Regions from separate parts of the Leptolyngbya sp. NIES-2104 genome, predicted to be linked through region 2. Evidence: predicted binding sites of a transcription regulator. Region 2 holds the regulator's gene; the other holds the start of a gene.
What was found. The regulator NtcA, encoded in region 2, controls nitrogen genes in cyanobacteria. The targets are predictions, from matches to a motif close to TTTGTANNNNNNNNTACAAA.

Region 1: a site for NtcA is predicted at 6,202-6,221, ahead of rpoD (RNA polymerase sigma factor RpoD). Genes of this name have one in related genera too.

What each region holds. Positions count from the first base shown of each region.
Region 1 is NZ_BBWW01000001.1:447,408-456,026, reverse strand. Features, by position in the region: gene NIES2104_RS02230 (GAF domain-containing sensor histidine kinase) at 1-621, shown strand, start outside; gene NIES2104_RS02225 (S-layer homology domain-containing protein) at 683-1,921, opposite strand; gene NIES2104_RS02215 (PD-(D/E)XK nuclease family protein) at 2,222-2,902, shown strand; gene NIES2104_RS02210 (Panacea domain-containing protein) at 3,012-3,599, shown strand; gene NIES2104_RS02205 (hypothetical protein) at 3,571-3,948, shown strand; gene queC (7-cyano-7-deazaguanine synthase QueC) at 4,023-4,706, shown strand; gene NIES2104_RS02195 (two-component system response regulator) at 5,273-5,662, shown strand; gene rpoD (RNA polymerase sigma factor RpoD) at 6,485-7,603, shown strand; gene NIES2104_RS02185 (dihydrofolate reductase) at 7,668-8,144, opposite strand; gene pipX (transcriptional coactivator PipX) at 8,344-8,613, shown strand; gene NIES2104_RS02175 (YggS family pyridoxal phosphate-dependent enzyme) at 8,610-8,619, shown strand, end outside.
Region 2 is NZ_BBWW01000001.1:2,285,840-2,294,458, reverse strand. Features, by position in the region: gene NIES2104_RS10570 (sensor histidine kinase) at 1-266, opposite strand, end outside; gene NIES2104_RS10565 (PHP domain-containing protein) at 628-1,323, shown strand; gene NIES2104_RS10560 (YdeI family protein) at 1,532-2,122, opposite strand; gene ntcA (global nitrogen regulator NtcA) at 2,446-3,117, shown strand; gene NIES2104_RS10550 (DUF3084 domain-containing protein) at 3,235-4,629, shown strand; gene NIES2104_RS10545 (pre-16S rRNA-processing nuclease YqgF) at 4,658-5,071, shown strand; gene NIES2104_RS10540 (sigma 54-interacting transcriptional regulator) at 5,145-7,670, shown strand; gene NIES2104_RS10535 (hypothetical protein) at 7,850-8,461, shown strand; gene NIES2104_RS10530 (fasciclin domain-containing protein) at 8,551-8,619, shown strand, end outside.

The sequences.
Region 1 (8,619 bases), 1.8 Mb from region 2:
CAGCAATTTGACGAAGCGATCGATCTTGATTCCGTCGATGTTTTAGCGGAAGACGCTTCTTTAGTCGGTCGTCCGATTCCACTTTTGCCCGCAGGCGTTCTGACCACTTCAAATCTAGAATTAATGCCGTGTTCGGTGAGTGAAATTTTGCTGCCGCTGATAGAAACGGCTGAAGCGATCGCTCAAGAAAAAGGGCTTTTAATTAAGACAGAAATTCCGAATTTTCTTCCGCTTGTTTCCGCCAATCCTGGCGCGGTGAGAGAAGTATTAAGTAATTTGATTGATAACGCGCTCAAATATACGCCATCAGGCGGAGAAGTGCATATCAGAGCGAGAGAACACGGCGATCGCGTCCGTATCTGGATTACGGACACGGGATATGGAATTCCGCCAGAAGATTTAGAGCGATTATTTGAGCGGCACTATCGAGGAGCGCAGGCGAAAGGGGATATTCCGGGAACGGGGTTGGGGTTAGCGATCGCACGTCGGTTAATCGAACAGATGCACGGCTCGATTCAAGTGTTTAGCCCATTAAAAAACGAGGGTTGGATCACTGAAGATGACCAACCCCCGAAACAGGGGACAAGTTTTCTAGTGGAATTGTTGATGGTAAAGGCATAGATTGTCGCCCTCATCCCCTAGCCCCTTCTCCCTAGGGAGAAGGCTGGGGTGAGGGGTAAGTCTAATTACGCGGTAAAGTCAGCGTATTGGTGAGGCGGACATTCAGATCTGTATTTGGACGAATCGAGATTAAATCAACTCGATCGCCACCGAAGATCAATCCAGCCAACGCACCGACACCCGTTCCAATCAGAACTTCACCTGCTCGGATATTCCGATCGCCCGTTACAGCAGCAACACCCGCAGCCGCAGCGCTACCTAGAGCAGCATCTTTAAGGATCGTGCCAGTATTCGCACCGCGACGAACGGTTTCAGTCGTCGTGATCGGATCAGAAGTTGCCGCGATCGCGACTTGCTGACCGTTTGCCAAGACCAACTGAGAAGCGGTGAACTGTGCTGCGCCTTGAGCTACGGTCAACTGACCGGCAACTTGAGCGCCAGCAGGAATCAGAACCGTACCGTCAGAAGTCACGATGTTTTGAGCAACCGTCAATGTGATAGGAGTGGGTTGCGGTTCGTTCTTCGCAAGGAGGATTCGGTCGGCTCGATCGTACCGAAGTGGAATCGCGGTTCCTGCCGGAATGTTAATCGCTTGCGGTTGGGTTGGAGCCTGACCGACGATGAATGGCGATTGAATCGCGGCAACTTGTCCAGTGCTGACCAGGGATTGATAGACAAACGCAGCGACATCCGCACGAGTTGCGACCTGGTTCGGATTGAGCGTTTGAACATCCGGGTAGTTCACGACGATCCGGCGTTCGGTTGCAGCAGCGATACTGTTCCGAGCAAAGTTCGGAATGCTGGCAGCATCAGAGTAAACCTGAAGTACGGTGTCCGCAGGTTGAGAAGCGGTGTATCTCAAACCATTCGACAGAGAAACTAATGCTTGAGCGCGAGGAATGTTGTCATTCGGGCGAAATGTTCCGCCAGGAAATCCAGCGAGGAATCCAGTCGCGTAAGCATTTTGAATCGCTTGAAATCCCCAATAATTGCTAGGGACATCTGAGAAATTAATCGGAGTATTAACGCGCTGAGCATTTGGAAATGCTTTGAGCAGAATTGCAGCAAATTGGGCGCGAGTTACCGGATCGTTTGGGCGAAATGTGCCATCAGGAAATCCAGCAATAATGTTACGTGAAGCGAGTTCTTGAATGAACGGAGCAGCGAAGTTGTTCGAGGCAACATCAGAGAAAGTAGATTGAGCCGAAGCAGGTGCGACCATTACCATCGGAGCCGCTGCACCTGCGATCGTACCGAGTGCCAAAGTCAGAGCCAAACCAGATTTTACCGTGCTATACATAGGTAGCTGTTTCCCAAGCGAGAGAGTGTTTCTTTCTGTTAATTAAGTAGATGATTGAGTGGGGTAAAAAGTTCCTACATCTTGCGAGAGAAATCGAGATTTTCCTTCTCTTTCTTTTGGATGAAATGCAGGTTTTTCACTCAGTTATCTACTCTTTATATTCAACAGTGACCGCGCAGTTCCTTAAGAAGTTTCTGAACTTAGGACACTTTCCAAAGTGGTTGGAGAAACCTAAGATTTGAACAGATCAATCCTTCGATTTTTAGGTACGATCGACAACAATTTTTGAGGAAAGAAACGGTGATTGAACTGCCCCGCTATGCGTCAAAATCGGTTCGAGAAGCAGGTAAGCAGTTTTATATGAGTGAGGACGGCGATCGTATTCCCAGTGTGACGACGATTCTCAATGCCACGAAGCCCCGCGAAGACCGAGAACGCTTATTCAACTGGCAACAACGTATCGGAGTCGAACAAGCCGCAGAAATTACTAAAACCGCCAGTCGGCGCGGAACTGGAACCCATCGCTATATTCAGAAATACCTTCAAGGTCAGGAAGTCGAATGTCCAGAGTCGATTCGTCCTTACTGGGAAAGCGTCGAACCTGTCTTAAAAACGATCGAGCAAGTTCGATTAGTCGAAGGCGTGGTGATTCACGATGAACTCGGATATGCCGGAGTCGTGGATTGTGTTGCCAGCTTTGAAGGCGTTCCTTGTATCTGTGAGTGGAAAACAAGCGATCGACCGAAAAAAACAGTCGATCGCTTGTACGATTATCCACTTCAGTTAGTGGCGTATTGTGGAGCAGCGAACCAGCTATATCGAGACTATAACCTGAACCTTTGTCATGCCTTGCTGGTCGTTGCAATTCCGGAAACGCCTGCCGAAATTTTCTGGTTTGAACCAAATGCGATCGATGAATATTGGCAGCAGTGGGAAGCGCGAGTGCAGCAATACTGGCGAAGATTGGGATATTTTCGATAATACTGATGATTTAGGTACTATTGTACTATATCAAGCGATCGCTTATAATAACTGCTAGGTCGATATTTCGTATATTTGAAAGCGTTTAGCTCAGGTGGTGCACTGACTTATGATTGACTGCCTTAACGCCGCAAATTATTTCATTATGAGAGCGTATGAGGATGGTCTTGAAGCTGAGATGACCAACATGAAGGTACAAAAGCTTTTGTACTATTCTCAGAGTCTGCACCTAGCGCTTTATGATGAACCGTTGTTCTCAGAAGAAATTCAAGCATGGCGGTACGGACCTGTTTGTCCTCCTGCATACCGGCTTTACTGCGAGTTCGAGGCAAAGCAACTTCCAATTCCTCGCAAAGAGTCCTTATCGCGGCTTCCATCCGGACAAAAGAAGCTTTTAGAAGAAGTTTGGGGCTATTTTGGAAGTTATCAAGCCTATCGACTGAGCGATATGACTTACGGAGAGTTTCCTTGGAAAAAGGCTCGTAGAGGATTACCTGCCCAAGCAAGCTCTACAGAACCTATTTCATTGGAAGACATGAAAGCACTAGGTCAGCAAAAACTTGATCTGATAGAGCGCGATCATCCCGCTTATCAAGCTGTCCTGTCCGAAGTTTTGAAAGACGCGATCGCTTCGGATTCTCCAAAGCGCATTCAGAAAGGAGAAGTCAGTGACTGGCTCAATTCCCTTCTCGATTGAAGAGTCTGAAAACTTTAAGCGTTCTTTCAAGAAGTTGGCAAAAGTTCACAAGAATACCCTGATTGAGCTTGTTGCAGAGACTTTAGAAAATTTGATTGATGACCAATACCCAAACAATTCTCGCAATGAGCCGCTACCAAGTAAGATTCAGCTACCAGAGGATTGGACGTTTCATAAGCTAGAGCTTCGGATTGCAAAAGGTGCTTCAGGGCAAATCCGGTTGATGTATCTAGTGAATGAATCGACCTATACAATTCGCTTGGTCTGGATCTACAGTCACGAGCAGTTTGCAAAACGTCCTGCTGACACAGACTTAAAAAACACAATTCGTGAAATTCTAGATTTTTAGCGGCTGACTAAAGTTGCTTATTCCCCATCTAGAATCAGTACGGTAATTGTCGTGTTATCTGGATTGATGCTGTTATGCCAAAAGCGATCGTACTTCTTTCTGGTGGTTTGGATTCTGCAACCACAACCGCCCAAGCAATTTCTGATGGATATGAAGTGATCGCACTTTCCTTTCGCTATGGTCAACGGCACGATCGAGAACTCGAAGCCGCTCAAATTTTGGCAAAGCATTTCAATCTCTCGCAGCATTTCGTCATTGATGTGAATTTGGCGCTATGGGGCGGATCGGCGTTGACGGATCAAGCGATCGAGGTTCCGACCGAGGGGATTCAGGCTAATGTGATTCCTATTACTTATGTGCCTGGGCGGAATACTGTGTTTATTGCGATCGCGCTTTCTCTTGCAGAAGCGCGATCGGCAGAAGCCATCTATTTAGGAATCAATGCGGTCGATTATTCGGGCTACCCGGATTGCCGCCCAGAGTATCTTGCTGCGTTCCAAACCTTGGCGCAGTTGTCTTCTAAAGCAGGATTAGAGGGGAAAGCACCAAAGTTAGTCGCGCCGCTGGTGATGGATTCTAAAACTGACATTGTGAAAAGAGCGATCGCGCTCTCAGTGCCGATCGACAAAACTTGGTCATGCTATCAGGGCGGGAAAGAGCCTTGCGGGGTATGTGATTCTTGTCGAATTCGCGATCAAGCTCTGATTGAGGCGGGACATCCAGAACTTGCTACACCCCAAGGACGAGAGTTTTATTAGAAGTGTTCAAAAAACTGTCTGTTCGCCTGATTTGATAAATTTAGAAACAGCTTAAGAGTTGCTTCAACACATTGAACAAAAGCTTAAATCTAAACAAAAAGAGTTCTATATTCATGACTAAATAAAATCGTGGTGAAATCTAAAAGAAATCAGTAGTCATTTGCCTGATTTTGAGTTGAGATTTCGTGCAAAAAGCCGCATTTTTTCCTAAATTACAGTAATTAAGCATTGCTTTTCGACAACTCGATCATTGATTGATTAAGAAGGTATTCAGGTTCACCAATACAAGGCAAATCCTTGTGTCGTGCGACGAATTGCGATCGATTGCTGAAGTACGATCGCGCTATATCGTTCCACTCAGCGCACTATTTCAAAGGAACTTGAAGATTTAACTGAAAAAGTTTACGAGAAGTATTTCTAAAAGCTTAAAAGCTAAGAAATACCGAAGCATAAAAACCAGCAATTAAAGATGAAAACCTAAGCATCAAGAGAATTTCAGCGAATTTGATCATCGAAAATACGAATTGGACAGTCGCTATATTAAGACTCAGATTGGTACTTTCGTCATGGTCTTTCCGCCGTCCACTTACATCCTACTTTTAGCTCCACAAATCGAAGAATTGCAGGGGTTGGAATCCTTACTCCAGCAAATTGCATTCGACGTAGAGATCGTGGATACCGCTGACCAAGCCCTCGATCGCGTCAGCCAGAACCCGCCGTGTCTCGTCATTCTGCAAGAACATCTTCGCTCTGAAGCAACGATTCACAAACTCAGAACGATCGCAAATGCCGATCGCATGACTTTGGTCATTGTCACCGAAACAGATTCTCCAAGCTGGCTACATCAAGACCAGCATCCCGATGTCGATGGCTTTCTAGTCAAGCCGCTGAGTCCAGATGTTCTATTTTCTTTAATTCACTCTGCCTCAGCGCGTCAATACTGCCAGCAAACTTAAAATTTCGTTAAAAACTCCTGACAATTTCCAGCATCTACCAGAAGACAGAGTTTCTTAATTCCTTGTTAAGTGTAATAAGTAGAGCTGATTGTTTCGAGCGCTTAGTTTTGCAGTTTCCAACGCTTAATAATTGATGTTTATCGTTGGGTTAAGGTGGAGAAATGCAGTCGAATGTGCTGTGTTCATTGCAATTTGAGGCTGATTTGCGAACTCGCATCTTATTAACGAAGCTAATCAGCAGTTTGCGTCACATCCACAAATTTGGGCTACCGTTATCAACAGAACGACGAAAATATCTATCACTTTTGGGGGTGGCAGAGAGAAACAAGCGTGGATCACACCAGAATTTTGCGATAGATTTGAATCAGATTGAAGGTCTTGATTGCTCACAATCGTCCCCTGACTAAATCAAATCACTGTACAAACTGGATAGCTGCGCGATCACACAGATAGCGCACATCGGAATGGCAACGTGAATGCTAGTTACAGTAGATTTGCCCTAATTGATTCCATAAAGAAATCAGAAAAAGGGTGCAACTTTTGTGAGAAAGGCTACAATCGGGGAGACATTCCAATCATTTAGAAATAATGATCTCAGAAATTCAGCATCTGCCAACCGTATTTCCCCGGAACGTTGGGGCAGCCGCTAATTTGAAATGATCATTTTCACGATCGCTCTGCTGAATCCAGTGGAGGAGTGCGAGCCTGTCAATGTTCGTAGTCCAATCTCCTGAATCAGCCAGACTGCATCGCAGCGACCAACATCTGTTTTCAGTGCTGGGACATTTTACTTCATTACTTAAGGAGCATGAGGAACGCGGCATGACCCAAGCCAAAGACTTACTTGTTGAAGAATTCGACCCTTCAGAAGCTCTAGAAGTTGAGCTAGAACTCGACGACCTGGACGACTCAGACGATCCAGCGGAGGATGACGAAGAGGGGAAACCCGGTAAGGGGCGTGCAACTCGTCGCCGGACTCAAGCGAAGAAGAAGCACTACACCGAAGACTCGATTCGGTTGTACCTGCAAGAAATTGGTCGAATTCGTCTGCTTCGTGCAGATGAAGAAATCGAACTTGCACGAAAAATTGCAGACTTGCTGGAGCTAGAACGGATTCGGTTCAAGTTAGCGGACAAGCTCGATCGCGAACCTACAGACGCAGATTGGGCAAATGAGGTGAAGATGCCTCTAACGCAGTTCCGTCACCGTTTGCATTTAGGGCGGCGGGCAAAAGACAAAATGGTGCAGTCGAACCTGCGATTGGTGGTGTCGATCGCGAAAAAATACATGAATCGCGGTCTGTCCTTCCAAGATTTGATCCAAGAAGGTAGCTTGGGTCTGATTCGGGCGGCTGAAAAGTTCGACCACGAAAAAGGCTACAAGTTCTCAACTTATGCAACCTGGTGGATTCGTCAGGCGATCACCAGAGCGATCGCGGACCAATCGAGAACGATTCGCCTTCCGGTTCACTTGTATGAAACCATTTCCCGCATCAAGAAGACAACGAAACTGTTGTCTCAAGAAATGGGACGCAAGCCGACTGAAGAAGAGATTGCAACTCGGATGGAAATGACGATCGAGAAGCTTCGTTTTATTGCGAAGTCTGCTCAGTTGCCAATTTCGTTGGAAACGCCGATCGGGAAAGAAGAAGATTCTCGCTTGGGTGACTTTATCGAATCTGATGGTGAAACGCCAGAAGATCAAGTTTCTAAGAATCTTCTGCGGGAAGACCTTGAAGGTGTTTTAGCAACGCTCAGCCCTCGTGAAAAAGATGTGTTGCGGTTGCGCTACGGTTTGGATGATGGTCGGATGAAGACCCTCGAAGAGATCGGACAAATCTTCAATGTGACTCGTGAGCGGATTCGTCAAATCGAGGCGAAGGCACTACGGAAACTGCGCCACCCGAATCGCAATAGTGTTCTGAAAGAATACATTCGTTAGGATTGAATTATTTCTGATTATTTAACCCGATCGCATCATCACGATCGGGTTTTTTGTGGCGCAATCAACGACAATACGTTTCAAATCGATATCCATTTCGTTGTTCCGATCGAACCAATTGGAATTCATCTAGACGATCGCGCCATTCCAGAAAATATACATCGCCGTTGTAATCGCCTTCGACGATCGTTAATTCCATTCGATCGACAAATTCCAACGCCTGACGGTAAATCGAAGCGCCACCCATTACGAACAATTTTTCATCAGAACGATCGAAGGCTTCGGACAGCGATCGCACAAATTCCACATTCGGCAGATTAGACGTGAGTGATTGTGAGGAAACGATAACGTTCGTCCTCTGATTTAGCGGGCGTTTTTGTAAATCAAACTCCCACGTTTTGCGCCCCATAATGACAGTATGATTCAGCGTCAGTTGCCGAAAGCGTTTGAGATCCTCCGGAATTGACCATGGTAATTTGCCTCGATCGCCGATCACACCGTTTGTTTGTGCGATCGCAGCAATTAAGATGATTTCAGACATCGCTCTTCATTGAAATTTGGCAAGTTCAGCAACTCTAGATTCTGCCACCCTCGCAGTTGCAAAATTTCCCTAGATAGAATTGACACAATTCACTACAAAGACGGACATCGTGATACCGTTGATGATTACAATTTGTAAAATCCTATTGATATTGAATTATCCTGAATCGTGCGCTTACTCTCTTCCTGATGGATGGTAAATGGATACTGAGAATTATTTGAACCACCCTACATTTGGGTTACTGTTTCGGGTGTGTTTGGTTGAAGAAAATCGAGAATTATTCAGTACACTCTACGCGCAACGGTTATTTTTTGTCGTATTTCAGGGCGCTGACGGTTTGGAATTTGAACCGATCGGGCGAACTGATGCCAAGGTTCTAGTCGAAAATCGGATGAGAATGTTGCGTCGATCGGGAATGTACAAGGAGTACGATCAACTTCAGAAAGTCCACCAAAACACATTCCAATGATCGTCA
Region 2 (8,619 bases):
CGGTGATGAATCTCACGCAGTAGAGTTTCCTTCTCACGCACCGAAGCTCGTAATTGCTCGATCGTCGAACTCGATTCCGCCTGTTGAATCATCGATCGTGCCGTCTGCAAGACATCGATCGCAGACTGTAGCTCTTGCTGAATCTCAGTCTGGATTGGGGAACTCACGCTAGACTGTGCCAAGAGACGATCGCGAATTGAGGCAAGACGTTGCCGAATTGCTTCCACCTGCTGGGCGAACCCGCCATTATTCGTACTAGAAATCATAGTCTCAGGAACTCAACCAAAATCAGCCGATATGCCGCTGTGAGGACGATTGAGAGAGGGCGACATCAATTCGTCCCGCAGAGTGCTGCAAGAATGCGCCGCGCCGAATTACGGCTAAGTCACAGGAACACTACCACAGGCGGGAACTCATTTAAAAATGCATCTAGGGGGGATTGGTTATATACCCTATCATCGAATGCGGTGTCGCATAAATGCCACTTGTGCCAGTTTTGCCAATGTGACTGATGAATGACATCAGGTATACTCAATACCCTGAGTGTTGAATACTGAAACGATTTTTTAAGCAGTACATTACATTAGATATAGTCCCGTGACATGGCAGTAACGTTTGAGGCGCTTTATGACTGCTGATCTTGCTTCGAGTTCGACTGAAACCTTACCCGCCGCGCAGGATGCGGTAGCGCTACGACAGGTTTTCGCTTCACTGACGGCTGAAAGTTGCCCGCTCACCTACAATTTCCATATGCACACAACGCACTCGGACGGGCAGCTACACCCCGAAGCGTTAGCGCAACAAGCGATCGATTTATCGCTCAAAGGATTCGCAATCACGGATCACCATCAGATCAGCGGATACCGTACCGCACAGAGCTACATGCAGGCGCAATCCGGGACAGATTTACCGCATCTCTGGACGGGCACTGAAATTACATCTCGACTGCTCGAAACTGAGGTGCACATTCTAGGATTTGCGTTTGACCCAGATCATTGTGCGATCGCGTCTTATCTTCAAGGGTCGGCTCCTCAAGGCGATCGTGCTCAGGCAGCGCGAGTGATTCGAGCAATTCATCAAGCAGGCGGGCTTGCGGTGTTGGCGCATCCGGCTCGATATCGTCGATCGGCGAATGAGTTGATTCCAGCCGCTGCGATGGTCGGAATTGATGGGGTGGAAACGTTTTACGCCTACAACAATCCGAAGCCCTGGATGCCCAGCCCGAAAGAAACGACGCGGGTGACAGAGTTAAAGACAGAGCTTGGATTGCTCAGTTCTTGTGGAACCGATACGCATGGCATGAGCTTGTTACAGCGGCTTTAGAGGGTGTTTGAAAAGTATAAAAAGTCTTTTCGCTCTCGTTTGCCTCCCGCCCTGAAATGAATTTCGGGCTAACCGACGAAAGTCTACTGAAGTAGACTGGGAGCCAGTTTCAGTCTCTTAGTCCTTTTCAAAGAACTTTCGCCGATTAGCCCGAAATTCTATTTCAGGGCGGGACGTTGCGACAAACAAGAACTTTTCAAACGTCCTCTTAAGGAGTTCGATCGAGGGGCGATCGATTCTGAGCAACAGCGATGATCGTCTTTTCGATTCGGTTCTGTCGTGTCTCAGATCGTTTCGCGCTCTCGATCCAATAGAGAATCACTTTCTTTGTCGAGTTGCTGAACGCCTCGAAATTTTGTTGTACGATCGCATTTTTTCCCAACGCTTCGATCAAATCTGGCGGTAAGATTAGCGCCTCGATCGCATCTAAAGAAGTCCAAGATCCATCGAGTTTTGCCGCTTCAATTTTTTTACTCCCCGCTTCGGTCATTAAGCCCTGTTCGATTAATTCGTCGATGTATTGCTTGTTCAATTTTGACCAAACACTTTTGGGTTTTCGAGGTGTAAAAATCTGCATATAGCGATCGTCATCGAGCGATTTCGCCTTACTGTCGATCCAGCCAAAACAAAGCGCTTCCTTTACAGCTTCAGGATATCGGACGCTCGGCTTACTGCTTTTCACTTTGTAGTAAATTAGCCAAATTCCGATCGCAGTTTCATGATTTTGTTGCAGCCAATTTCGCCAAGTGGCGCGGTCGATCACTTCTATTTTTTCTAGCTGGTCTTCAAATCTGGGCATGGTTGAAAATGCTGACTTTCTTACTTAGGAGAATTAACAATTCCTTAAGGGTTGCGTCTACATCCTGGTGGCTTTCACGGTATGATGTGTGGAAATTATTGCAGTTCTCAAAAAGAAGACCTCAATATTACTGAAAATAGCGCACCTGAACTCAGAAAATTTACGGAGATTTTCAAAATCAGAGCAAAAATGTAGCGCAGTGTACAAAAACCATTTGAGGACTCAGTTTTAGTGGTCTAAAGTCATCGATTGTTCACAAAGTGCACATCGCGTTACTGACTCGGTAAACTGCTCCAGTTTCACTCGATACGATAAGGAAAGAAATGGTAGTGACCAAGGATAGACCGCTCGCAACAATGTTTCGTCAGATCGGGGGAGGTGCGTATCCTCCTGTTATTGAGACGTTTGAACGCGGTAAGACAATCTTTTTTCCGGGTGATCCAGCGGAACGAGTCTATTTTCTCGTTAAGGGTGCGGTCAAACTCTCACGGGTCTACGAAGCAGGCGAAGAAATTACAGTAGCGCTGTTAAGAGAAAATAGCGTGTTCGGGGTGTTATCGCTGATTACCGGACAGCGTGCCGATCGCTTTTATCACGCGGTCGCATTTACCCCGGTTGAATTGCTTTCAGTGCCGATCGAACAAGTCGAAAAAGCTCTGAAAGAAAACCCAGAACTTTCGATGTTAATGCTCAAAGGCTTATCATCGCGGATTCTTCAGACCGAGATGATGATTGAAACCTTGGCACACCGAGACATGGGATCACGCCTGGTGAGTTTTCTTTTGATTCTGTGTCGTGATTTTGGTGTGCCGACGCAAGAAGGAATCATGATCGATTTGAAACTGTCGCATCAAGCGATCGCAGAAGCGATCGGATCAACTCGTGTAACGGTTACTCGATTATTGGGTGATTTGCGGCAAGACAAAATGATTTCGATTCACAAGAAAAAGATCACCGTTCACAATCCTGTAACGCTGAGTCAACAATTCACCTAATTCGCTTAAAATTCTTTCCTGAAGGACGCGCCCGAAGTTTAGAGGGAACAGGCATAATGAAAGGCGGGTCTAGAATTGCCTCAGACCGTTTTGGGTGGGGGATGACTTGGGAGTAGTATGTCCGATGTCGGGCTGATTTTAATTCTGGTGGTGCTGGTGTTGGGGGGAGCGATCGCGACAATTGGCGATCGTTTAGGAACCCGTGTGGGAAAAGCCCGCCTCAGTTTGTTCAATCTCCGCCCTAAGCAAACCGCTGTCGTCGTCACGATCTTAACCGGAACGCTAATTTCTGCTTCGACGCTGGGCGTGTTGCTGCTGGCGAGTAAGACCTTCCGGGAAATGCTGCTGAACTTCGGACGGATTCAGTCGGAATTGCGCGATCGAGGACGCGATTTAGAAAAAGTGTCGGCTGATTTGAAAGCGACTGATGCCCAGAAAGCTCAGGTCGAGAAGCAACTGACAGAAGCGCGATCGGAACGTGCTCAAGTCGAAGAACAGCTCAAACGAATTAATGCCAATTTGCAGACCTCGATTGATCGGCAACGGGAAACCAATGCTCAACTGCGAACGACGGAAGCTCAGCGCGATGCAACTCGTCGTCAATTAGAGACGGTTTCGGGTCAAGCTGAGAAGCTGCGGACTGAAATCGCTCAACTGCAATCCGAACAAGACAAATTGATTGAACAGCGCGATCAGGTGAAGACCCAGATTGCAGCGCGAGATGAAGAAATTGCAGAGCGGACACGAGTGATCGAACAGCGCGATCGCGAAATTAGTGAACGCGATCGCGTGATTGCAGAACGTGGAGAAAATCTGAAACGATTGGAATCACAACGTGCCGCGCTGACTGAGGCGCTCCAGCAATTCGGGCGAGATGTGCAACTGGTTCGGAGCGGTGATTTAGCGATCTATCGCACACAAGTCTTATCTTCTGCGGTTGTGCGTGTGGTCGAACCCGGAGGCGCAAGAGCAGCGGTTGATCAACTGTTACAGTATGCGAATCGGGCGGCAATTCAATCGCTACAACCGGGGCGAAATGATCAAGTTGTCCAAATTCCGATCGCAGAAGTGGAAGGCTTGATTCGGCAGATTAGTGACGGTCAGGATTATCTGGTTCGTGTGCAAGCCCGCGCCAACTATGTGAAGGGCGAAAATAGCGCGGTGTTTGTTTATGTCAATGCGGTTCCGAATCGGGTGGTATTTCTCGAAGGAGATACGATCGCATCGCAAACGATTGATCCGTCGAAACTCTCGTCTCAGGACTTTCAGAAATCGATTCAGGACTTGTTCGCGGCTTCTAATTCCCGCGCTCGTGTCGCTGGGGTTTTAAACGACAACATCGAAATCGAGAAGCTGTTAACGCTTGGACCTTTTATTGAACAGTTGCGACGTTATCCGACTGCGATCGAGATTAGGGCGGTCGCATCACAAGTGACTTACACAGCAGGACCTCTAAAAATAGAATTAGTGGCGGTGCAGAACGGGCAAGTGATTTTAAGAGCATCCAGTTAACGAACTTTTTTGAGAGTAGAGGCGCATCATGGCGGAACAGCCAGTGATTTTGGGATTTGATCCAGGGCGGCAAAAGTGCGGTTTAGCGGTGATGGGGGTCGATCGAAGACTTTACTACCATGAAGTGATCAGTGCAGAGGGAGCGATTCCGACGATCGAATCCTTGCGCGATCGCTTTCCAGTTTCGCTATTAGTGATGGGCGATCAGACTTCTTCAAAAGAATGGAAACGGCGACTAGCTGAGGAATTAACCGATTTGCGTGTGGTAACGGTCGATGAGCGCAATAGTTCATTAGAGGCACGCGATCGTTTTTGGCAAATGTATCCTCCAAAGGGGTTCAGCCGTTTGATTCCTGAAGGAATGCGATCGCCCCCCAGACCGATCGATGATATTGTGGCGATTTTGTTAATTGAGCGATATCTAGAACGCTTGGTGAGTTAAGTTTATCGATCAATCTGTCCTATCTAGAGCGGTGTTAGTTCTAGGATAGAGTTCGCGCATTCAGAGGCGAACCATGAACGTTTTAGAGCGGGTGGAATGGTTGCGGCAACAGACAGCATTTTCAGGCTTGTCACCGATCGCATTAACCGCGATCGCGCAACAGATTCAAGAACAATCAACTCAAGCCAATCGGCGCATCGGACTCGAAGACACCCAGCCTGAAGCGCTCTACATTCTGCATGAGGGTCATTTAGAGAGCTATCGCACCAGTAAAACCACGATCGCAAACGTGACGAGCTTAATTCCGGGTGCGATCGTTTATCTCAAAGAACTTTTGCTAGACCGGGTGGCAGAAGAAACGACGAATACACTGAATGATTGTGTGATTTGGACGATTCCAAGGACTGAATTTTTAGCGATCGCGCAACAGTTCCCAGAAATTGCTCAGAGCGTGTCTCAACAGCTTGCCGCCCAATTAGAGCAAGTGGCTTCTGAACTCGCGTATGAGCGAGAAAGACAGATTGCACTGCGATCGTATCTCGTGCCAAAAGTGAAGCGCGGCATTGTTGGAACCAGCCGTTATGCGGTTCGATTGCGCCAAGACATTAAAAAGGCATCGAGCGATCGCGGTTCTGTGCTGATTTTTGGAGAACCCGGACTAGAAAAAGATAACACCGGAGCATTGATTCACTTTGGATCACGCGATCGCAAAGAGCCATTGATCAAAGTGAATTGCAACACCTTACAACCTGTGGAGCTATTTGGACGTTCTGATAAGCCTGGATTGCTCGATTGGGTAGGTCGAGGCACATTGATGCTGAACAATCTCGAAGACATTTCACCAGAGTTTGAAGAAAAGTTAGTTCAGCTTTTAACCACGGGAAAATTTACCCCGATCGCTCGTGAAGGAGAACCACAGCCAGAAGCTCGATCGTATCAAGCTCGAATTCTGATGACTTCTGAGAAGATTCTGCCGCGATTAGAGAAATGCAAGCTCGTGGATCATGTGATCAAAGTGCCACCTTTGCGCGTGAGAAAGTCAGATATTGCAATGCAGGCAGAATACTATCTCAGTTTGATTGCTCGATCGCGAGGCATTGCAAAACCGAAAATTACCCCTGAAGCAATGCGACGACTTCAAGGCTATGACTTTCCAGGAAATCATGTTGAACTTGAAAATTTACTCGATCGAGCGATTCGACAAGCAGAATGCTCGGAACTGACCGAAGAAGTATTTTGGTCAACAGGCGATAAAAATCGTCGATTCCGGGTGAATTTGCTCAATGCTTATCCGAAGTTACGACAGTTTCTCAGAAGCCCTTGGTGGACGGATCGGATTAACTATGGTTTCACGTTAGGCGTGTTTGCAGTCGTTGTAACAGTGTTAATGGTTGCACCTCAAACTCGCGATCGTAACGTTGCACTAAATCTATTTTGGGCTTGGTGGTGGATGCTGATTTTGATCTCATTCCCCTTTGTCGGGCGGCTTTGGTGTTCGATTTGCCCATTCATGATTTACGGCGAGTTAGCACAGAAGATTTCACTCTGGCTCTATCCACGAAAGTTACAACCTTGGGCGAGACAATCAGCGGACAAATGGGGCGGATGGTTCCTATTTGGAATGTTCACACTGATTTTGCTGTGGGAAGAACTCTGGAACTTAGAAAATACAGCTTATCTATCCGGTTGCTTATTGTTGTTGATCACTGCTGGAGCGGTAATCTTTTCAGTGTTGTTTGAACGGCGATTTTGGTGTCGCTATCTTTGTCCGATCGGGGGAATGAATGGCTTATTCGCAAAGCTATCAATGATTGAACTCCGGGCACAGCAAGGAATCTGTTCGGCATCTTGCACCACGTATCAATGCTACAAAGGCGGACCCCAAAAAGGGGAAGGTATGGAAACGGGAGGCTGTCCGATCTATTCTCATCCCGCACAGCTTCAAGATAATCGCGATTGTGTGTTGTGTATGACTTGTCTCAAAGCTTGTCCGCATCGATCGGTTGAACTTAACCTACGCCCGCCTGGAATTGAACTTTGGACAACACACCATCCGAGCTATGCGGAAATCTGCTTATTGTTTCTCCTGTTTGGAGCCGTAGTTTTACATCGATTACCAGAGATTGAACAGGTACTAGGTATCAATTTGCACCTCGATCGATTTCTCAATCACACGATCGTTTCCGTCTTGGCACTGATGCTACCCGGAACTGTCGCATTGTTCTTTCACCAGATTTTGCGATTGTTCAATTCGCGATCGCGCTCTTTCCTCGAACTTGCCTATGGCTATCTTCCGCTTGTTCTAGGTGTCAATCTCGCGCACTATCTCCATCTCGGTTTAACCGAAGCAGGACGAATTCTACCCGTAACGGTCGCAACCTTCGGCGGCAGTGCGGAACTGATGGCAACTTTGCCGATCGCAGTCGCTCATCCCGCCGTGATTGAATTTTTGCAAGCTTCTACGATCGCTTTAACGTTCTGGCTAAGTGTGTTTCTCACTCAAAAAATTGCTCGTCAACCGATTCAGAATCTACTACCGCAGCATTTAGCAATGGTCGTTCTCGGCTCAGTGCTATGGAAATTAATTATTTTTCCCTAGAAACATCTGAAAAGCTTTGGGATGCTAGAAGGGTAGACTACAGGTGCAGGCTCTTTCTTTAGATAGGTTGCAACGATCGAGCAATCGGTCAATATTAGCCAAATAAAGAATTTTTCTGTACAATTCTTAGCCATCCATTGATGCGATCCGCATCGTTCCTGGGCAATCGGACAATACCCATGCAAAACATGAGCGCGACACGATCGAATACACGATCGACACCCCGAAAACCGAGTGCAAAACTAACCGCTTTTCATCTCTTACTCCACATTGCAAAACGTCATCCTTTCTTCTGTCTCTTCGCAGTTTGGGGTTCTTTTCTCTTCTTCGGTTGGTTAGCTGTTTCGGGTCTAACCTACACAAACCCAGCCCCGCTAGAAGTCGCACAATCTCCCAAACCTGAAGCTCAAGCGGCTCCCTTCCAACTGAGCAAACCAGTTAACACGTTTGGACTCGTAATGCTGGTCACGGCAAGCTGTGCTGTCACCTCAGTTCTCTTAGCAAAACAATTGCGCCCGGTGAAACCTGCATCGCGTCGGGTTGTCAGACGGCAAGCTGCGCCAACTCGTGAAACAGTGCGATCGCGTCAACCCGTTCAATCACCTCGTCCCCCGATTGCGCAACAAGCTCGATCAATTGCCAACGCGACACCCCGACCCGAAGTGATTTTGCCCCCTGCGCTATCTCGTCCCGTTGTCACCGTTCTACCTGCCGAAGACGATACCCCGATCGAAATAGACGATTTTACTCTGGCGGACATGCTCGACATTCGGCAACGAGTTCAGCGATAAAACACTTCTTTGGGATTATTTCACCGGGGTGAGGAAGTTCGAGTTCGTAACTTATACGCTAGATGGCGAAGTGTTTACAGTAAGTAACAATGAAAACATCACTGAAGCGTTTAACAACTGGACTTTCTGCACTTGGATTGAGCTTGAGTCTGGCTCTG